DNA from 2 places in the Weizmannia agrestimuris genome. Region 2 is predicted to be linked to the other one. Evidence: predicted binding sites of a transcription regulator. Region 2 holds the regulator's gene; the other holds the start of a gene.
What was found. Region 2 encodes CtsR, which represses protease genes until heat stress. Its sites were predicted from a motif close to ATGGTCAATAAAGGTCAAACA; they were not measured.

Region 1 (6,737 bases), on a different contig from region 2:
CTTCTGCACGCAGCCAGTGAACTGGAAGCGTATTTTGCAAAGAAAAGAACCCATTTTGATGTGCCGGTTTTTGTCTCCGGCACTCCCTTTCAAATGGCGGTTTGGAAAGCGCTGAAACAAATTCCGTATGGAGAAACGTGCTCGTATCAAGACATCGCCGAGGCGGTCGGGAACCCGAAAGCCGTGCGGGCCGTCGGGCAGGCGAACCGGAAAAATCCTGTTCCGATCCTGATCCCCTGCCACCGCGTGATCGGAAAAGACAAGTCGTTAACAGGCTATGCCGGGAGCCGCATCGATCAAAAAGCATTCCTGCTCCGTCTTGAAGGGGCGATTGTCTAAAAGGGGTATCGTTTTTCAAAGTCCCGCGCGGCCTTAAAGTTCAACTTTTCTCTCTTTTGTTTTTCCATTGCAAAAATTTTTCCAAATCCGGGGTCACTTGCGTCAGAAGAAAAGCGAGCACGGCGGTATCGTCAACAAGGCCCGCACCGGCAAGAAAATCAGGGATGATGTCAATGGGAGATACGAAATAAATAAGGCCGATTACAATCATGAGAATCGTCCGGTACGGAACAGTGCGGTATTCGCCTTTTGCCCATGCCCTGATCAGCTGGAAAAGGATGCGGATTTTACTCCACATATTGGCGAGCGTGATTTTGTTGGAGAGCGCTTTTTTCTCCGCACGGTTAACCAGATCGCCGGTTTTTCCCCGGTCATTTAAATACTGTTTTGCTTTTGAACGAAATAACCACCCGGCTGCTTTTGCCAGCAGAAAATTTTTAGCCATCTGCTTCACTTCTTTCATGTCTTTTTCTCTTTTATTTTTCCACTGCATGACCAAAAAAAACATAGAGCTGTAAAAAACGGGTGGTTTTTTCGGGAGATGTGAAAATTTTTGGTGAAAATTTTGTCTAATATTGCGATTGTATTTACATTTCCGTCAAGACCTGCGATACTACTTTAGTAATGGTAAAATAAGCAGGATGGGGGCAGGGCTTTTGCGCCTTTCCGGCTTGCAGCGCAACTTTTGTCACGATGCCATCAAGCGGAAAACCGGCAGTATCATCCGCCATTTTCCATGTGTAACACCTCACATTTTTGAAGCATAATCGGGGGATAACAATCATTCAATAGAAAAAGAGAACTAAAGGAGAATTTTGAAGTGGACACGCACATGTTAGAGGAGAACAAGTATCTGTACAGGATTCAGAAAAAACGCCAGGAAATGATGGAACTTGGGAAAAAACTGGGCCTGACGCATGAGAAAACGGTTCAGTGCAGTCAGCAGCTGGATTCGCTCATGAATGAGTATGAAGCCTATCGGAAGCAGTACAATACCCGGTCATCCGAAATGGTGATTATTCGGGAAATGTCATTCATATTGTATGAAAAAGTGCAGCGGCTCAATTTGGCTGAAGCGAGAAAAACGCATAAAGCCATGCAGATTGTTTAACGAACAGGGGAACTGCTTCCAACCTTTTGCATCTTGATTTTGCTCCTTTGAGTGCGGATGAATCCCTGATCAATATTCCGGATGAATATGTTTCCCGCCTTTTTGTTTGGACTGGTTTTGTGCCGGGGAATAGAACCCGACCTTCTTCCGATTGATTACAACAATCAGGTTTGGACTGCGTTCGATCTATTTACAGGCATAAAAAAATCCGGCAGACGGCCCGTGTTGTCCATCTGCCGGAATGCATAAAACCGGCATGGGCTGTGTCCGCATGCCGGTTTTTGCTTTATTTTTCCGCGATGACAATGTCGCCTTCGCGAACTTCCGCTTTTAAGTTTTTGCTTTCCGGATGGTCGAGGATAAAGTCGGCGATCCGGTCTTCGATTTTTTCCTGGATGACGCGGCGGATCGGGCGTGCCCCAAATGCCGGGTCATAACCGAGTTCGGCGATTTTTTCTTTCGCTTCTGCTGTCACGTCAAGTGTAATCGCTTGTTCGTTCAGCGTTTCATCCAGTTCACCGAGCATCAGGTCAACAATTTTAACCAAATGTTCTTTTTCAAGTGGTTTAAATTCGACAATATTATCGAAACGGTTCAGAAACTCCGGTTTGAAGAAGTCGCCGAGCGAATCGAGAATATTCGATTCTTTGATCGCTTCGCTTTTAGCAAATCCGACTGTTTTATGCTTAAATTGGGTGCCGGCGTTGCTCGTCATAATGATGACGGTATCTTTGAAGCTGACCGTCCGCCCTTGGGCATCGGTTAAGCGCCCGTCATCGAGAATTTGCAGGAACATGTTCAAAACATCCGGGTGCGCTTTTTCAATTTCGTCGAGCAAAATAATGCTGTACGGGTTGTGGCGCACTTTTTCCGTCAGTTGTCCGGCATCTTCATAACCGACATAGCCGGCAGGTGCCCCGATCAGTTTCGAGACGCTGTGTTTTTCCATATATTCGCTCATGTCAAGCCGGATCATTGCATCTTTCGTGCCAAACAGTTCTTCTGCGAGCCGTTTCGTCAGTTCCGTTTTTCCGACACCGGTCGGGCCGACGAACAGGAACGAACCGATCGGGCGACTTTGCGCTTTCAGGCCGGCACGCGAACGGCGGATTGCTTTCGCTACTTTCCGGACGGCTTCTTCCTGGCCGATCACCTTTTTAGCAAGGTTTTCTTCCAGATGCTGCAGTTTTTTCGCTTCATCCGCTTCGAGTTTGCCGACCGGAATACCCGTTTTCTTTTCGACAATTTCCTGAATTTGCGTGACATCGACAACCGGTTTGGCTTCAACTTGGCCGGAAGTAGCCAACTCGTTCAGTTTTTGTTCTTCTTTTTTCAATTCGGCTGCTTTTTCATAGTTTTCTGTTGCAAGCGCAGTTTGTTTTTCCTGTGCAATTTCAGCAAGCCGTTTTTGGATATCTTCTTTGCTCGGAACCGCAATCGTCAGGTTCAATTTCGAACCGGCTTCATCCATCAGGTCGATTGCCTTATCCGGCAGGAAGCGGTCCTGGATGTAGCGGTGCGACAATTTCGCACAAGCTTCAAGCGCTTCATCGGTATAGGCAACGTGATGGTAGTTTTCATACCGGTCTTTTAAGCCGCGCAAAATCATGACGGTTTCTTCAAGGGTCGGTTCATTGACTTGTACCGGTTGAAAACGCCGTTCAAGTGCGGCATCTTTTTCAATTTGCCGGTATTCTTTCAAAGTTGTCGCGCCGATCACCTGGATTTCGCCGCGGGCAAGCGCCGGTTTCAAAATGTTGCCAGCGTCCATCGAACCTTCTGCAGAACCTGCGCCGACAAGCAGGTGAATTTCGTCAATAAACAGAAGTACGTTTTTCCGTTGTTCGAGTTCGGCAATCAATTTTTTCATCCGTTCTTCAAATTGACCACGGATGCCCGTGTTTGCAACAAGTGAAGCTACATCGAGCAAGTAAACTTCTTTATGCCGCAGTTTTGCCGGAACTTGTTTTTCAACAATTTTTAAAGCGAGCCCTTCCGCAATGGCGGTTTTCCCGACGCCAGGTTCGCCGATTAACACCGGGTTGTTTTTATTGCGCCGGTTTAAAATTTCAATGACGCGGGCGATTTCTTCATCACGGCCTATGACAGGGTCGATTTGCCCGGCCCGTGCAGCGGCGGTCAGGTTGCGGCCGAACTGGTCAAGTAGTCCGTTGCCACCGCCTTGTGTTTGCGTTTGTACGGTTTGTTTCGCGCCGTTCGGCTGGAATCCGTTGGCATTCATTTGGTTAAAGAGGTCGTTGAATCCTCCGAATCCGAAGTTTCCAAATCCGTTATTCATAAACATGCCTCCCCAGTTGTTTTCGAATTTTGCACGTTCTTTTTGGTAGCAGGACTGGCATAGGTTCAATGTTTTTTGGTTTCCGTTCACATTTATATGCATTCCGATCGTCGCTTCGTTTTGATGGCATTTGTCACATAACATCAAACATTCCTCCTTTGATCGGTTTGATTTTGACTATCTTTGACTAATGAGATTGAAAAACAATCAAAGCGTTTTGATTTGCTTTGACCTTGATTGGGAATGAGTATAGCTCAAAATTTCACAAGATGCAAATCTTTTGCATGCACCTCTTTGATGCATTTTGGCCTTTCCAGCACAATGGCAAATTTGTCTTATGCTGAAAACAAGTAAATGACATCTGCGTATCACCTTTTGACTATCTTTGACCTTTCTGATATCAGTATACAACAGCGCGGTCCGAAAATCAAAAGATCTGCATTTGCCATTAACGCTTATCAGCCAATGGTGTTATCTTTTCTTTGACCAACTTTGATCTTTGCCTATAGTATAGGACAACTTTTTTTGCTTGTAAAGGGGTTTTTGACTTTTTTTGACCAATTTTTTACCGGCGGAAATGAACCGGCCGGGCTATTTTAAGAAAGCGGGACATAGGATAGTAACGGAGCTGACAGGTTGTCTTATTTTTTCTTAAAGGGGTGCAGGCGTTGAATAAGTGGGGCGGTGCTGTCCAAATCGCAGCCGTTTATATTGGAACGGTCATCGGAGCGGGGTTTGCAACAGGGAAAGAAATTACCGTTTTTTTTACACAGTTTGGGCTGTATGGATTGCTTACCATCTGCCTTTCAGGGTTTTTGTTTATTTTCTTTGGTACGAAAATGATGGAAAAAGCGATCGATTTGCATGCGGATTCCTATGAAACTTTAAACCGGTATTTATTTGGCAAAAAAGCGGCCGGTTTCGTGAATGTGATGATGATGGCCATGCTTTTCGGGGTTTGCGGCGTCATGCTGTCCGGTGCGGGTGCTGTTTTCGAGGAGCAGCTTCATATTGGGAGGGAAATAGGGATTTTATTGACGGTGCTTCTTGCCTTTCTTGTCATGTGTTTTGGCATCAAGGGGCTGCTTGGCGTCAACACATTTGTTGTGCCGTTGATGCTTTTGTTTAATTTTCTGCTTTTGTCGCAGTCCGTCCAGTCACCCGGTTTTTTTCAAGCGCTCATGGCCCGGCCGGAAAGTGTTGATATGCCCCGTGCGCTTCTCCGCGCCCTTTCCTATGCGGCTTTGAATTTGGCGCTCGCGCAGGCGGTGCTTGTCCCGGTTGCGGCGGAAGTGAAAGATAAGGAAGTCGTCCGTGCCGGCGGGATACTGGGCGGGCTGTTTTTAACGCTCATCCTGATTTCCAGCCATTTGTCACTGGTCACGCTGCCGGACGTTGCCCAAGTGGAGATTCCGATGGCGCATATTGTGAAAGCGAGTTTTCCGGGCATTTATTTTATTTATGTTCTGCTGATTTTCGGGGAAATTTTCACTTCTATTATCGGGGATGCCTACGGGCTTGAGCGGCAAATGCAAAAATATATCCCGATGAAAAGCGGTTTGCTGTACGGGTTGATTTTTTCCGCCATTCTGCTGATCAGCAGCTTGCATTACGGCCCGCTATTATCGGTTTTATATCCCTTGTTCGGCTATTTCAGCCTTGTTTTTATGATGGCACTCGGAATAAAGACGATTCGGGGGTGACCGGTAAGGCATTCAAAACAGCTTTGCGCGGTTGTTATGCATTTGTGGCGGGCAAATGCCGAAAAAAGCCGTCCCCCTGCTTAAAAAATCGGCAGGAAGACGACAAGCAGCAAATCAAAGGTAAGATGCGACAAAATTTGTGCAGACAGGCTCCGTTTTTTTGCATACAGCAGCCCCCAGAAAATCGAACCGGCAAAAGCGGCAATGACCATGATTTTTAATCCGCAGTAAAAATAAACGGATGCGTTCAATACGGCGGAAATCAAAATCGCATATTTCGCTTCCATCATTTTCATGAGCCGGGCCTGGACAAATGAACGCCAAAAAATTTCTTCTCCGGGGATGAGAATCAGGACAAGCGCTAAGTAATGCCAGAAGGATTCGGGCGAAAAACGCCTGTATGCGCGGGCGACTTCATTGTCAAGCCCGCCCGGCAAAAAACCGAGTACTGTATTGCCAATTCTGAAAATAATATAGAGGAGAAAACCCGAAAAGATGCCATACAACAGCAATTGAAGGTACGGAAGCTTTTCGTGTTTTTCTGATTTTCCAAGAAAAACCGTGTAACTGATCAAAAACAGCATTGCTCCGGAATATAAATACCAAAAAACGGAGGTATCCCGAAACGTAATATATAGCAGAAGGTGGGCGATCAAGATACTTCCGAGAAGCTTTGTATCCACCATGTTTTTTGCCACCGCCAATGCGCTCCTTTCTTAAGTTCGCAAACCGCCGGCAAAAAACCGGGAAGGGCCAAAAAAAGAGATCCGGCCCCGCAGTCCGGCCTTCGCGGCATTGGGTCAAACAAAAATACAGTGAATATTTTAGCAGAGAAATAGGGAAAAAGGTATCCGGGAAAATAATGTTAAAAAATTCACAATCATAGAAACGGCAGTAAAAAAACCGGCATGTGCCGGTTTCTTACTGCGCGGTAAGCGTTTGAATTAATGTAAAGCCGAGTGGATAACCTGATAGTTTTTATGATTGACCACTGTTTTTTCATCAAGCTCCAGTTCCTGATAGTTTTCCATATAGGTTAAATCCACGATGACCGAGTTCTCGTTCACCTTTTCGACAATTCCTTGAAGCCCATCTTTAAATTCAATAATGTCACCAATTTGTGCTTTTTTCATTGCGGTCCTCCCGTAAGAAAGTATTGTAACCAGTTTGCACTATTTTTCTGAAAAGTTCAAGGCGAAAGGAACAGAAAAATACAAATCGGGCCGGTTTTAAAAAATCGCGAAAGCAAACAAGTAGGCGGCAGGAAGAATGTGGTACAATACCG
Region 2 (6,737 bases):
TGGATTTCCGGATGGTAAATCGTCTGGATGGAATCAATGACCACAAAGCCGGGATTCAGTTCATCTATCGCCTGCTGGATCACGGAAAGGTCCGTTTCCGGCAGCACATAAAGATGGTCGGTATGGATGTTTAACCGGTCCGCCCTTAACTTCGTCTGTTTCGCCGATTCCTCCCCGGAAATATACAGTACATTTAACCCGTGCTTTGCCAGTTGTGATGACACTTGCAAAAGCAGCGTTGATTTGCCGATCCCGGGATCCCCGCCGATCAAAACAAGTGATCCGGCAACAATGCCGCCGCCGAGGACACGGTTCAGCTCTCCAAAATCCACCTTTGTCCTTTTTTCTTCTTTAGACTCTATAGACGTAATAGGTGCCGCTTTGGTTTCATTTCCAGGCTCCGGATGTAAAAAAAAGCCCCTCCGTTTTGGCGTCTCCGCTTCCTCCACCATCTGGTTCCACTGGCTGCATTGCGGGCACTTTCCCATCCATTTTGGCGACTCGTAGCCGCAGTTCTGGCAAACAAACTTTACGGTTTTTTTTGCCATCTTAAACCCCTTTCCCTCATATCTATGTGTATAAGTGTATACAAAGTATCTTGAAATTGAATTAAAATCGTATAAGAAACCGCCACATAGGTTGAACGAAACAGTACTCCTTCTTTATGTGTTGCCAGAAGCAATGTTATCCTAATCGCCATTGATTTTGGCGCGAAATTTTATATATGTGAAAAAAAGGGTACAATCGCCAAAACCATTGTACCCTTTCCTGCTTTCGGCATTAAGAATTGGACGATACAGCTTCCGACTCTGCCACACTGGCAAAAGTAAATTCGCCGTCTTTTACATCGACCAATACCTTTTGCCCTTCTTTTATATTGCCTTTCAGCATTTCTTCCGAAAGGCGGTCTTCGATGTTTTTCTGAATCGATCTGCGCAGCGGCCGCGCGCCGTATTCCGGATCGTAGCCTTTTTCCGCCACTTTTTCTTTTGCGGCATCCGTCAGCACAAGTTCGATATGATGCTCTTTTAACCGGTCCGACAATTCTTTCGCCATCAACGTGACAATTTCGTTCAACTGTTTCTTCTCGAGCGAATGGAACACAATGGTTTCATCAACACGGTTCAAAAACTCAGGCCGGAACGCTTTTTTCAGTTCCTCGAGCACTTTGTCCTTCATGTCTTTATAATCGGCCTCGACGGTATCCTGAATGGTGAAGCCGACGCTCTTGTTGCGTTTTAAAGCATCTGCGCCGACATTCGATGTCATGATGACAATCGTATTGCTAAAATCAACCGTGCGGCCCTTGGAATCGGTCAGCCGGCCGTCATCCAGTACCTGGAGCAAAATGTTGAACACATCCGGGTGCGCTTTTTCAATTTCATCAAGCAGCACAACCGAATACGGTTTTCTCCGTACCTTTTCCGTCAGCTGCCCGCCTTCTTCAAAACCGACATATCCAGGCGGCGAACCTACGAGGCGGGAAGTCGAATGTTTCTCCATGTATTCGGACATGTCGATCCGGATCATGGCATCCTCATCGCCGAACATCGCTTCCGCAAGCGCCCGCGCCAGTTCTGTTTTTCCGACCCCTGTCGGCCCGAGGAAAATGAAGGAACCGATCGGGCGTTTCGGATCTTTTAACCCTGCCCGTGCACGGCGGACTGCTTTCGCCACTGCAAGTACCGCTTCTTCCTGCCCGATCACTCGGGAGTGAAGGATCTCTTCAAGGTGCAGAAGCCTTTCCGTTTCGGTTTGTGCCAGTTTCGTCACCGGAACTCCCGTCCAGCTCGAAACAACAAGCGCAATATCATCGACTGTGACTTCACTGTTTTCCTGTCCTTGTTTTGCCTTCCAGTTTTTCTTCGTTTCCTCCAGCTGTTCGCGCAGTTTCTGTTCGGTATCCCTTAACGCAGCCGCTTTTTCAAATTCCTGGCTCTGGACGGCCGCATCTTTTTCCTTGCGTACCTCTTCCAGTTTCAATTCCAGTTCTTTCAAATTCGGCGGCGTTGTAAAGGAACGAAGACGCACTTTCGATCCGGCTTCATCGATTAAGTCAATCGCTTTATCCGGCAGGAACCGGTCTGCGATATAGCGGTCCGAAAGTTTTACAGCGGCTTCGATCGCCTCATCGGTAATCGAGACGCGATGGTGTGCTTCATAGCGATCGCGCAGCCCTTTTAAAATCTGGATCGACTCATCAATCGTCGGCTCATCGACCTGGATCGGCTGGAACCTTCTTTCCAGTGCAGCATCTTTTTCAATATATTTCCGGTATTCATCCAGTGTTGTTGCCCCGATGCACTGCAGTTCGCCGCGGGCAAGCGACGGTTTTAAAATATTGGAAGCATCAATGGCTCCTTCCGCACCGCCGGCCCCAATTAAGGTATGCAATTCATCGATGAAAAGAATGATATTACCGGCCTGGCGGATTTCATCCATGACTTTTTTCAGGCGGTCTTCAAATTCGCCACGGTATTTTGTACCGGCCACAACCGTACCCATATCAAGCGTCATAACCCGTTTGTCACGCAGCGTTTCCGGCACTTCATTATGCACAATTTGCTGGGCAAGGCCTTCTGCAATGGCCGTTTTCCCAACGCCCGGTTCCCCGATAAGGACAGGGTTGTTTTTTGTCCTCCGGCTCAGTACTTCAATGACGCGTTGAATTTCTTTGCTGCGCCCGATTACAGGATCAAGGGAATCTTCCCGTGCGATCGCTGTTAAATCGCGGGCCAGACTGTCCAGTGTCGGTGTGCTGACGCTGGCCGCCGAACCGCCCTGTACGGACGCTTCACTGTTGCCCAATAATTGGAGCACCTGTTGCCTTGCTTTATTTAAGCTAACGCCGAGATTTGTCAGCACGCGTGCCGCCACGCCTTCACCTTCACGGATCAGCCCGAGGAGGATATGTTCCGTTCCAACATAGGAGTGCCCGAGTTTTCTCGCTTCATCCATTGACAGTTCAATCACTTTTTTGGCCCTTGGCGTGTAGTGGATCGTTTGGGAAATTTCCTGGCCGTTCCCGATCAGGGTTTCCACTTCTTCCTGGATTTTTTCGGCGCTTAAACCCAGGCCGTACAGCGCTTTTGCCGCGATGCCTTCCCCTTCGCGGACAAGTCCGAGCAAAATATGTTCCGTTCCGATATTGTTATGTTTCAGGCGGATTGCTTCTTCCTGGGAAAGGGCCAGCACTTTCTGGGCTCTCTCTGTAAATCTTCCAAACATCATCTGTCATTCCTCCTGTTCATTTGGTCTCCTCAAGCCTCAAACGTTCTCTTATCAGTGTAGCCCTCCGGATATCCCTTTCATACGGGCTGAGCGCTCTTCCGGCATAAAGCTGTAAAAATCCCGGCTGCATTAAAATCATCAATTCATTTAAAATTTGTTTCGAAATGTTTTGAATATAGCCCAGATCAATTCCCAGCCGGACATCGGACAAACAACGGGCCGCTTCTTTTGTTTCAATGATCCTGCTGTTTTGCAGGACACCGAGCGAACGGTAAACCCTGTCTTCTAATTGTATGTTTGAAGTCTGCACCAATGCTTCCCTTGCCGATCTTTCCTGTGTAATGATCTGCCGGATGACACTGGTTAAATCCGAGACAATATTGTCTTCCGATGTTCCGAGTGTCACCTGGTTGGAAATTTGAAAAATATTTCCGATGGCTTCGCTTCCTTCGCCATATATTCCTCTTACCACCAAACCAAGCTGATGAATCGCCGGAATGATTTGTTTAATTTGCTGTGTCAGCACAAGTCCCGGCAAATGCATCATGGCCGATGCGCGGATGCCCGTTCCGACATTTGTCGGGCAGCTGGTTAAGTAACCGAGCGTTTCATCAAAAGCATAATCGACCCAATTTTCAAGCAGGTCATCAAGCTGATTGGCTTTCTGAAGCGTTTCATGCAATTGAAGCCCTGGAGAAAGACATTGTATGCGTAAATGATCTTCCTCATTTATCATAATACTAATATCTTCGCCGCTTGACAAAATAACTGCCCCGTCACCCGCTTCTTCGGCAAGTTGCGGGCTAATCAGGTGTTTCTCCACAAGCACCCTTTTTTCGAGCGGTTTTAATTCGTCCATTTTTAAAAATTCAGCCTGCATTTCAGCCGGAAAATGATTTCGGGCGATATCCTGGATTGTTTTCATAATTTCCCTTGCTTCCTCGCTGGTAAACAAGGACGGGAACCGGTAATTTTTTAAATTTCTTGCCAGACGAACCCGTGTCGTCAGCACAATTTCCGATTCAGGCCCTTGCTCGTTCATCCAGGAGCTGGACGCTTTGTGCAAAAAATGTTCTAAAGACATTATTGTTCCCCTCCTTTTGCTTGAGAAGAACCTTCAAGTGCGCGAATTTGATCGCGGAGTTCTGCTGCTTTTTCAAATTCTTCCTGGCTGATGGCTTCCTGCAACGCCGCCTTTAATTCCTGCAATTTTTTCTTTGTATAAATGGCACCGCCAATCCGTGCAGGTATTTTTCCTTCATGCGCAACGTTGCCGCCATGAAGGCGCTGCAAAATCGGAACAAGCTGGTGCTGAAACGTCTCATAGCAATGCGGGCAGCCTAACCGGCTTGTGTTTAAAAACTGGTTCAATGTCATCCCGCAATGGTTGCAGCGAAGCACATCCGGGTCAGGTGCTGTTTCCTGTTTGAAAAGTTGGATGGCCGGATCAAAATTAAAAAGGCCCGCGAGCAGATTATCGAAGGAAAAGGTTTTCCCCCAATCCGATGAAAACTTTTCCCCCTTCTCCTGCGCGCACTTCTCGCAAAGATGGAATTCCGTTTTCACACCGTTTATAATTTTAGTAAAATGCATCGTTGCCGGCCTTTCATTGCATTCCTGGCAAATCACGGCATACTCACCTCTATTGTTACTTGTATTTTAAGGTCGTTAACATCGATTTCAACATTCTGGCACGCAGTTCATCCCGTTCCGGCAACTGGATGTAGAGCACGGAGCGGTCCATCACGCTGAGCATGATTTTTGCCTCCCGCCTTGAAATCACCTCTTCTTCAACGAGGCGGAGAATGATGGCTTCCGCATTCGACTGGGAGATGACATTGCCGATATGCACAAGCAGCTGGTCAATCAGTTCCGCATCGCTTTCAGGCCGCACTTTCATGATCCGGATATAGCCGCCGCCGCCCCTTTTACTTTCAACAATATACCCTCTTTCAATCGTAAACCGCGTATTGATGACATAATTGATTTGCGAAGGGACACATTGGAACTTATCGGCAATCTCATTGCGTTTTATTTCAAGAATTTCTTTTTCATTCAGTTCCAGAATCCGTTTTAAATATTCCTCTATGATATCCGATATATTTTTCATCAAAGCCACCTCCTGACACCTTCTTTTGACTTTGACTATATTTGACTTTAATTATACAGGATTCCTTACAGAAAATGCAACTAGGAAAACTGCCCCTTTTTTCAGCATTTCTGTTTGGGGAGACAATCGGATGTTCACGGACCACCCGATGGGACTGCGTGTGCAGCGAGCGGTAAAGATTAACCCAGACAGATTGCGGGTGCGGGTTCATTGGAGGTCAAGCGCTTTGAAAAGCTTTTACTGCTACGGCAGGACAAATCAAAAAGCCCTCGCGTCTGCGGGGACTATTTTTATGCTTTTATTTCTCTATCTAACAAAAGAAGAACTCTATTTTTTAAATCAATTATGTTTTCATCTAACTTGTCAGGTAGTAAATCATTAATACCATCAATTTCTGTACCCAGTTCCAAAATTTCTATTAATTCATTTGAGTAATTTTTTTCCTTCAAAGAATCAATGATACGGTAATTAAAATATCTTTTCTCAGCTTCTTCTATCGAAATTTTCTTATTATATACAGCCTCGATTATACCTAAAACATTCAACAATATATCTTTTTCTTCGGTATTTTTATTAATCATTTTTTAACACTCCAGCCTTTCTTAGTTTTAACATTTTATAAAATCCTTGCATTTAATTTTTTCCGAACCTGTTAGCATCCTTGCCAAATCTAGGAATTTTGCTTATTCAGCAAGCCCTAATTATGCACAATTTTATTACCGCCGTCAATATATTTTTAAAATTTTTAAAAAATTATTATCAGGTTAGTAATATAATCAGATTCAAAAGGTAAATCTTTGTCGTTTTTCTTATGGAAATTTTTATATCTCCCTTATTTACACATTCAAAAAGGCCAGCTGATTCAGCTGGCCTTCTGTTTGCCCGGCAACGTCCTACTCTCGCAGGGGGAAACCCCCAACTACCATCGGCGCTGGAAAGCTTAACTTCCGTGTTCGGGATGGGAACGGGTGTGACCTTTCCGCCATCATCACCGGACCTGTATAATTTTTGGGATGTGTTCCCTGAAAACCGGATGGGAGAAAAAACTGTAAACGGAGAATAGCTTTGGTTTCTAACTTTAAAAATTGTCTAGCTCCAGCGCCTATCGGCTAGCGTATTTCTGCGCTTTCTCCCTACGATAAGCGGGCATCGGCTCGCCTTTAGGGGCTCGCCGTGTTTCCTTTATCTCAGTCGAAAGCTCCGAAATCCATACGCCGATGACCAAAGCGCTTCCGCTTTTCTATTGTCCAGCTCCGGTGCCTAGCCCCTCGAGGTCGAATAACCTGCCCGTCACGGAGCCAAAAGACGGCTCCATGCCGGTCAGAACATTCGCTTGTCGGGGCTAAACAAGGCACCTCCGCTTTTCTGTTTGGTTAAGTCCTCGATCGATTAGTAT

Region 1: NFR98_RS06815 (ATP-dependent Clp protease ATP-binding subunit) is a predicted target of CtsR. The motif match lies at 4,122-4,142, and genes of this name have one in related genera.

Annotation. Positions count from the first base shown of each region.
Region 1 is NZ_CALPDC010000011.1:45,893-52,629, reverse strand. Features, by position in the region: gene NFR98_RS06835 (methylated-DNA--[protein]-cysteine S-methyltransferase) at 1-339, shown strand, start outside; gene NFR98_RS06830 (YkvA family protein) at 380-784, opposite strand; gene NFR98_RS06825 (hypothetical protein) at 927-1,070, opposite strand; gene NFR98_RS06820 (aspartyl-phosphate phosphatase Spo0E family protein) at 1,160-1,450, shown strand; gene NFR98_RS06815 (ATP-dependent Clp protease ATP-binding subunit) at 1,737-3,893, opposite strand; gene NFR98_RS06810 (YkvI family membrane protein) at 4,418-5,452, shown strand; gene NFR98_RS06805 (CPBP family intramembrane glutamic endopeptidase) at 5,533-6,150, opposite strand; gene NFR98_RS06800 (YkvS family protein) at 6,397-6,585, opposite strand.
Region 2 is NZ_CALPDC010000010.1:70,271-77,007, forward strand. Features, by position in the region: gene radA (DNA repair protein RadA) at 1-548, opposite strand, end outside; gene clpC (ATP-dependent protease ATP-binding subunit ClpC) at 781-3,231, opposite strand; gene mcsB (protein-arginine kinase McsB) at 3,248-4,315, opposite strand; gene mcsA (protein-arginine kinase activator protein McsA) at 4,315-4,860, opposite strand; gene NFR98_RS06550 (CtsR family transcriptional regulator) at 4,880-5,344, opposite strand; gene NFR98_RS06555 (DUF3969 family protein) at 5,632-5,922, opposite strand; rRNA gene rrf (5S ribosomal RNA) at 6,222-6,337, opposite strand.